Regions from separate parts of the Amycolatopsis sp. lyj-109 genome, predicted to be linked through region 2. Evidence: riboswitches for the same ligand, from Rfam matches in the RefSeq annotation. Region 2 holds a riboswitch; the other holds the start of a gene.

Region 1 (4,203 bases), on a different contig from region 2:
ACTACTGACTGTTGCTTTCATTGGGCGCAGGATATACTGCGCCCAATGAAAGCTTCGCCGAGCCTGCTGCCCCTCCTGCGTTCGCGCATGCAGGGTGAGCTGCTCGCGCTGGTCCTGCTGCACCCCGAGCGCGAGTACAACATCACCGAGCTCGCCAAGGCTTTCGGTGTCTCGGCGACGACCGTGCTGCGCGAGGTCGAACGGCTCGTCGTCGGCGGCATCCTCGAAGACCGGCGGGTCGGCCGGAGCCGGCTCGTCAAAGCCCGCACCGATACCCCGCTCTACCGGCCGTTGAGCGAGGTCCTCTCGGTCACCTTCGGGCCGCTGCCGCTGCTCGCCGAGGCCCTGTCCGGGGTGGCGGGCGTGCGCGAGGCCTACATCTACGGGTCCTGGGCCGCGCGCTACAGCGGCGAACCGGGGCCGCCGCCGGGTGACGTCGATGTCCTCGTCGTCGGTTCGCCCGATCCGGACGAGCTCTTCGACCTGGCCGAGGGCGTGTCGCGGCGGCTGGGGCGCGAAGTCAACGTCCACCGAATCTCGCCGTCGGCGTGGGCGTCGAGCAGCTCGGATCCGTTCCTCACCAGCGTGCGTGAGCGTCCGCTGGCTCCGCTGCAGCTCGATCAGGAGACAGAATGACCCGGTGGAACCAGGGCCGCGCCACGATCGACGCGCTCATCGCGCGCGGCTCCCTCGAACCCGTCCCGGCTTCGCGGGAGGCTGCGGAGGCGGAGCTGGGCCGGGCCCGCACGCACGTCGCTTCGGCACTGCAGCTGCTGGACTCGGATCCAGAGGGCGCCTACACGCTGGCGTATGACGCCGCACGGCGTTCGTTGGCGGCCGTCCTGCAGAACCAAGGCCTGCGCGCGACGAGCCGCGGTGGCCACATCGCCGTCTACGAAGCGGTTCTCGCGCAGCTCGATCCGCCGCTCGGGCCGCTTCTGCGGCCCTTCAACCGGATGCGGGTGCGGCGCAACGAAGTCGCTTACCGCTCTTCCGAAGCGCCTTCGGTCACCGCCGAGGACGTGGCGGCCGACGTCGCGAAGGTCGAAGATCTGATCGGGGTCGCCGAGAAGACGATCCCGAGCATGTCCCGGTACTGATCGTGGACGACGCTGCGGCCCGCCCGCTCACGCCGAACGAGCGGACGGCCCTGGACACGCTGCTCGCGGCCGACTTCCCCAGTGCCGCGGAACTGCGGGCGCAGGCCGCCACGGCCCGGGTGATCGGCCGGTGCGGCTGCGGGTGCCCCACGATCGACCTCGCGGTGGACGACGCGATACCGCGCGCGGAGCTGAAGAACTCGGTGGCGGCCGAAGCCGATGTGCCGGACGGCGGGCTCATCGTGTTCGTCGATGACGGCCGGTTGTCGTGTCTGGAGTACTGGTCCACGGCCGACGAGAAGCCGGTCGAATTTCCGCCGCCCGACCGGATTCGTTAGCCGAGCAGGCCCAGCAGGGCGATCACGATCAGCACCACCGCGGGGGCGAGGGTGTTGATCCAGACGCGCTGGGCGGGCGTGAGGGCGGCGGTGCTGTTCATGGCGCTTCCTAGGGCTTAAAACCGATGCTTCCGCAGGAACAGCGCGCTGATCATGCCCCGTGTTAACAGCTGTGATCGAACTCTCAGCCGTCCAGGTGACGGCGGTTGCGGGCGGTGAACCAGAGCACCCCACCGGCCGCCGCCACCATTGCCGCGAACGCTGCCGTGCCGACCACGATTGCCTGAGTCATCTGTGTCTCCCTCCCGAAGGTTCCGGTAACCGAGAGACGTCGAACCCGGTCAAAGGTGCACTCAGCGTAACCGGGATCACACGGAATCGAGCACCGAGTCGATCTGCGCGGCCAGGTCGAAGTCCTTCGCCGTCAGCCCGCCCGCCGAATGGGTGGAGAGCCGGAACGTCAGCGTGCGCCAGCGGATGTCGATGTCCGGGTGGTGGTCGGCGGCTTCGGCGAGCACCGCGACGCGGTCCACCACCTCGATCGCCTGGGGGAAGCTCGCCAGCTCCGCCTCGCGGGAGATGACCGCGCCGGACCGGGTCCAGCCGGTGCGCAGAAGACGATCGGCCTCGGAGTCGCTCAAGATTTCCGTCATGTCTCCATGGTCGTCCGTCCTGGACTACGCTGCACGGTTGCCACGGGAGTCCGGTCAGCCGGGCTGAGAGGCGGGTCACTCCGCGACCGTTCGCACCTGACCGGATCATGCCGGCGACGGGAGGGCCTTCCCTCCGCGTCCGGCGAAGTGCAGGAGGGTAGATGAAACGCAGGGCTGTGCGCGCCGCGACGGCCATCGCCGCCGTCAGCGCCGTCGCCGCTGGGTGCTCGCTGTCGGACGGTGACGGTGGTACGCAGCAGACGCCCACCGTCACCCTCGTGACGCACGATTCCTTCCTCGCGCCGCAGGAGGTGCTCGACGCCTTCCAGAAGCAGTCGGGCATCAAGGTTTCCGTGCTCAAGCAGGGCGACGCCGGATCGCTGACCAACAAGCTCGTGCTGACGAAGGCCAACCCGATCGGCGACGTCGCCTTCGGCGTTGACTCCACCTTCGCCTCACGCGCGCTCAGCGAGGGCGTCTTCGAGCCCTACACCAGCCCCGAGGCCGACCGCGGGCCGCAGCGCTACGCCGTCGACCCCGAGCACCGGCTGTCCGCGGTCGACGTCGGTGACGTCTGCGTCAACGTCGACACGAACTACTTCACCACCAAGGGGATCCCCGCGCCGGAGACCTACGACGACCTGGCCGACCCGAAGTACCAGGACCTGCTGGTCGCCGAGGACCCGGCGACGGCGTCCCCCGGGCTGGCGTTCCTCCTCGGCACCGTCGCCAAGTACGGCGAGGCCGGCTGGAAGGACTACTGGACGAAGCTGAAGGCCAACGGCGTCAAGGTGGTCAGCGGCTGGGAAGAGGCGTACACCAAGCAGTTCTCCGGCTCGTCCGGCAAGGGGCCGCGGCCGATCGTCGTCTCGTACGCGTCGTCGCCGGCCGCCGAGATCGGCGACGACGGGAAGCCGCGCACCAAAGCGCTGCTCGACACCTGCTACCGGCAGGTCGAGTACGCCGGCGTGCTGGCGAACGGCAAGCAGGTCGAGAACGCGCGCAAGGTCGTCGACTTTCTGCTGTCCCAGCAGTTCCAGGCGACGGTCGCGGCCAACATGTACGTCTACCCGGCGCGCCAGGGCGTCGACCTGCCCGCGGGCTGGGCGCAGGTCGCGCCGCTGCCGCAGAAGCCGCAGACGCTGCCCGCGGACCAGGTGCAGGCCGGACGCGAGAAGTGGATCGGCGAATGGCGCACGCTCGTGCAGTGACACCAGTGCCATCCGGGACTCCGCCCCGAAAAGCGACAGCCCCGCCGCGGACGGCCCGCGGGCTCGGCCTGGCACTGCTCGGCCTGGCCCCGATCGGCTTCCTGGTGGTGTTCTTCGCCTGGCCGGTGCTGGCGATCATCAGCCGCGGGTTCGCCGCGGGCGGGCTCGAAGTGGTCCTGAAAGACGCGCGGACCTGGCAGCTGGCCGGGTTCACGGTCGCGAGCGCGGCCGCGTCGACGCTGGTCGCGGTGCTGGCCGGGCTGCCGGTGGCGTTCCTGCTGGCCCGGGTGCGGCTGCCCGGTGTCGGCCTGGCGCGGACGCTGGTGCTGGTGCCGTTCGTGCTGCCGACCGTGGTCGTCGGGCTGGCGTTCCGGGCGCTGTGGCCGGACGGTGGCGTGCTGCCGATCGTGCTGGCCAACGCCTTCTTCAACGTCGCCGTCGTCGCGCGGACCGTCGCCGGGCTGTGGGCGCGGCTGGATTCGCGGACGACCGACGCGGCCCGGGCGCTCGGCGCGTCGCCGTGGCGGGCCTTCCGGTCGGTGACGCTGCCCGCGCTGGCGCCGGCGATCGCGTCCGCCGCGGCCGTCGTGTTCCTGTTCTGCGCCACCAGTTTCGGGGTCGTGCTCATCCTCGGCGGTGCCCGCTACCGGACCCTGGAAACCGAGATCTACCTGCGCACGGTCGACCTCCTCGACCTCTCGGGGGCCGCGGCGCTTTCGCTGATCCAGTTCACGGCCGTGGTCGCCGCGCTGGTGCTCGGCGGGCTGGCGCGGCGGCGCAAGGAGGGGGCCCGGATCGGCTCGGGTCAGGCGCGACGTCCTCGCGGCGGCGAGTGGTGGGTCGTCGGCGCGGCGGGCGTCGTGCTCGCGTTGCTGGTGACGCCGATCGTCGCGCTGCTCGC
Region 2 (4,203 bases):
CTTGGCGAGCTGCGTGTTCCCGTCGGACGCGCCCGCGTAGCCGACGCTGGTCTTCGTGAACGCGGGCTTCGCGGTGAGCGCGGCGGCGTTCGAGGCGTCCTGCGCGGTGACGGCGTCACGTGCGCGGGCGGCCGAGTCGTCGGAGCCGTCGTTGGTGAGGTCCGGGTCGGCGACCGCGTAGAGCTGGTAGGGCCGCCCGGTGAGGGACTGGAAGTCGACGTCGACCAGCACGGTCGTGGCGGCCGGGTCGGTGACGTAGGTCTTGCGGAGGCGCCAGCGGTGCTGGTCGTCGGTGCTGGTCTGCTCGTAAACCAAACTGTCGTCGTCGGTCCGCCGCACCTGCTGCGACTTCGCCGAGTAGTCGGTGACGGCGAAGCTGCGGCCGTCCGTGACGACGAAGTTCATCGAGCGGACGCTCGGTGTCGACAGGTCCGGGTAGTAGACCTCGGACAGCTGCCCGCCCTGGAGGGTGAACCAGACGTTGCTGGACCGGTCGTGCGCGGTCCCGAACCCGGTCTTGTTCGCGGGTAGCCAGCTGGGATGGGCCCCGGGCGTTCCGGGAGCCTCACCCTGCGCCGCCGCGGTCGCCGGGATCAGGCCGGTGACCAGCAGCCCGGCGAGGGCGCCGAAGATGAGTTTTCGCATATCAACCCCACAGAAGATCGCTTCTGCACCGTTACAGAAGCGACTTGGGAGTCTGCCGCCGATTCTTCACCGGCGCATGGTCCGATCCGGTGAACCACTGACCGTCACTGGTCCGGCCGCCGGTTCACGGACAGCGAACGGAGTTCCCGCCGAACCGGGCGCAGAATTGTATTACCTGCAACGGTGTAATCGGGGGCTGCCATGGACGAGGCGATGGACGCCTACTCGCGCGCGGTCAGCACCGTCGCGAAGACCGTCACCCCGCACGTCGCCGGGGTCCAGCTCGCGCGCGGCAGCGGCTCGGCCGTCGTCTTCGCCGAGGACGGGCACCTGCTCACCAACGCCCACGTCGTCAGCGACCACCGGCGCGGGGTCGCCACCTTCGCCGACGGCAGCGAGGTGCCCTTCGACGTCGTCGGGGCCGATCCGCTGTCCGATCTCGCCGTGCTGCGCGCCCGGGGCGCGACGCCGGCCGCCGCGGTGCTGGGCGACGCCGATCGGCTCGTCGTCGGGCAGCTCGTCGTCGCCGTCGGAAACCCGCTCGGGTTCTCCGGGACCGTCACCGCCGGGGTCGTCAGCGCGCTCGGGCGGGCGCTGCCGGTGCGGCAGGGGCGCACCACCCGCGTGATCGAGGACGTCATCCAGACCGACGCCGCGCTCAACCCCGGCAACTCCGGCGGCGCGCTCGCCGACTCCGCCGGCCGGGTCGTCGGCATCAACACCGCCGTCGCCGGGTTCGGCCTCGGGCTCGCCGTGCCGATCAACGCGACGACGCGGCGGATCATCGACACGCTCGTCGTCGAGGGCCGCGTGCGGCGGGCGTACCTCGGCGTCGTCGGGGTGCCCGCGCCGCTGCCGGACGACGTCGCCGGGCGCACCGGGCAGAACGCCGGACTGCGGGTGCACGAAGTCGTCGCCGGCGGTCCCGCCGACCGGGCGGGACTCAAGGCCGGCGACCTCGTGCTGACCGTCGGGCGCACCCGCGTGTCGGACGCCCAAGGCATCCAGCGGCAGCTGTTCGCGGAAGTGATCGGCACCGCACTGCCGATCACCGTGCTGCGCAACGGCGCCATGGTCGACGTCTACGCCACCCCGGCAGAGTTGGTCGGCTGACTTGAGTATCGCGCGTCGGCGTGGCATGGTCGGGGACACAACACCAACGCGGGAGCTCGCGCCATGGCGGGCTGAGAGGGTGACTTGCGTTTCGCAGGCGTCACCGACCGCATGAACCTGACCGGGTAATGCCGGCGTAGGGAGTGAAAGTCGTTGACGACGCTGGAAAACAAGGACGTCTCCGTGACCACGGGACCGATCACCGGCTCGCACAAGGCGTACAACCAGACCGAATCCGGGCTCCGCGTCCCCGTCCGGCGGATCGATCTCTCCAACGGTGAGCAGTTCGACGTCTACGACACCTCTGGCCCGTACACGGACCCGGAGGTCGAGATCGACGTCCACAGTGGACTTCACCGGCTGCGCGCCGGCTGGGCCGACGGACGTGAGCACAACACCCAGCTCGGGTGGGCCAAACAGGGCGTCATCACCCGGGAAATGGAGTACATCGCCGCCAGGGAACGGGTTTCGCCCGAATTCGTGCGCGACGAGGTCGCCCGCGGCCGCGCGGTGATCCCGGCCAACCGGAAGCACCCCGAGGCCGAGCCGATGATCATCGGCAAGAACTTCCTGGTGAAGATCAACGCCAACATGGGCAATTCGGCCGTCTGGTCGTCGGTCGAGGAAGAGGTCGACAAGATGGTGTGGGCGACCCGCTGGGGTGCCGACACGATCATGGACCTCTCCACCGGCAAGCGGATCCACGAAACGCGGGAGTGGATCATCCGCAACTCGCCGGTACCGGTCGGCACCGTGCCGATCTACCAGGCGCTGGAAAAGGTCGACGGCGAACCGGAAAAGCTGTCGTGGGAGGTGTACCGCGACACCATCATCGAGCAGTGCGAACAGGGTGTCGACTACGTCACCGTGCACGCCGGCGTGCTGCTGCGCTACATCCCGCTGACCGCGCGGCGCGTCACCGGCATCGTCAGCCGCGGCGGCTCGATCATGGCCGCGTGGTGCCTGGCGCACCACCAGGAGTCCTTTTTGTACACGCACTTCGAGGAACTCTGCGAGATCCTCCGGCAGTACGACGTCACGTTCTCCCTCGGCGACGGCCTACGCCCCGGCTCGATCGCCGATGCCAACGACCGCGCCCAGTTCGCCGAGCTGGAGACCCTCGGTGAGCTGACGCACATCGCGCGTTCGCACGACGTCCAGGTGATGATCGAGGGCCCCGGCCACGTGCCGATGCACAAGATCAAGGAAAACGTGGAGCTCGAGGAAAAGCTCTGCGGTGAAGCACCGTTCTACACCCTCGGCCCGCTCGCGACGGACATCGCGCCGGCGTACGACCACATCACGTCGGCCATCGGCGCGGCGCAGATCGGCTGGTACGGCACGGCGATGCTGTGTTACGTGACGCCGAAGGAGCACCTCGGCCTGCCCAACCGCGACGACGTCAAGACCGGCGTCATCACGTACAAGATCGCCGCGCACGCCGCGGATCTGGCCAAGGGGCACAAGTACGCGCAGGAATGGGACGACGAGCTGTCGAAGGCGCGGTTCGAGTTCCGCTGGAACGACCAGTTCAACCTGTCGCTGGACCCGGACACCGCGCGTTCGTTCCACGACGAAACCCTGCCCGCCGAGCCGGCCAAGACCGCGCACTTCTGCTCGATGTGCGGCCCGAAGTTCTGCTCGATGCGGATCACGCAGGACGTCCGCAAGTACGCGGAGGAACACGGACTGTCCACTGTGGAGGCCATCGAGGCCGGCATGGCTTCGAAGTCGGCGGAGTTCTCCGAGTCCGGCGGCAAGGTCTACCTGCCCGTGGTGGGGCAATGACCCCACGGACCGCCCTCACCATCGCCGGCTCGGACTCCGGCGGTGGTGCGGGCATCCAGGCCGACCTGCGGACGTTCTTCGCGCACGGAGTGCACGGACTGGTCGCGCTGACCGCGGTCACCGTGCAGAACTCGTTGGGCGTGCAGGGTTTCACAGAGATACCCGCCGACGTGGTCACGGCGCAGATCAAGGCGGTGGCGTCGGACATGGGCGTCGACGCGGCCAAGACGGGCATGCTGGCGACGGCGGAGATCATCCGCGCGGTCGCGAAGACCCTGGACGAGGTCGGGCCTTTCCCGTTCGTGGTCGACCCGGTGGCGGCGTCGATGACGGGACACGCCCTGCTGCGCGAGGACGCACTGGAGGCGATCCGCACGGAGCTGTTCCCCCGGGCGACGCTGATCACGCCGAATCTCGACGAAGTCCGGCTGCTGACGGGTGTTTCCGTGGTCGACGCGGCTTCGCAGCGGACCGCCGCCGAGGCCCTGCTGGAGTTCGGCTCGCAGTGGGTCCTGGTCAAGGGCGGCCACATGCAGGGGACGACCGAGTGCGTCGACCTGCTCTCGGACGGCCGTGAGTACATCTCCCTCAGCGGCCCGCGCTACGAGACGGAGAACACCCACGGCGGCGGCGACACCTTGGCGTCGGCGATCACGG

What was found. Region 2 has a riboswitch for thiamine pyrophosphate ahead of thiC (phosphomethylpyrimidine synthase ThiC). Riboswitches for the same ligand answer to the same signal wherever they lie in the genome.
Region 1: it holds a riboswitch for thiamine pyrophosphate, as region 2 does, so the genes downstream of both, ACLJQF_RS07705 (thiamine ABC transporter substrate binding subunit) here and thiC (phosphomethylpyrimidine synthase ThiC) in region 2, are expected to answer to the same signal.

What each region holds. Positions count from the first base shown of each region.
Region 1 is NZ_JAJPWR010000003.1:70,195-74,397, reverse strand. It holds gene ACLJQF_RS07725 (ArsR family transcriptional regulator) at 46-636, shown strand; gene ACLJQF_RS07720 (hypothetical protein) at 633-1,100, shown strand; gene ACLJQF_RS07715 (hypothetical protein) at 1,103-1,438, shown strand; gene ACLJQF_RS07710 (4a-hydroxytetrahydrobiopterin dehydratase) at 1,807-2,091, opposite strand; TPP riboswitch at 2,124-2,230, shown strand; gene ACLJQF_RS07705 (thiamine ABC transporter substrate binding subunit) at 2,253-3,302, shown strand; gene ACLJQF_RS07700 (ABC transporter permease) at 3,386-4,203, shown strand, end outside.
Region 2 is NZ_JAJPWR010000015.1:189,094-193,296, forward strand. It holds gene ACLJQF_RS30900 (glycoside hydrolase family 15 protein) at 1-645, opposite strand, end outside; gene ACLJQF_RS30905 (S1C family serine protease) at 847-1,758, shown strand; TPP riboswitch at 1,797-1,918, shown strand; gene thiC (phosphomethylpyrimidine synthase ThiC) at 1,912-3,546, shown strand; gene thiD (bifunctional hydroxymethylpyrimidine kinase/phosphomethylpyrimidine kinase) at 3,543-4,203, shown strand, end outside.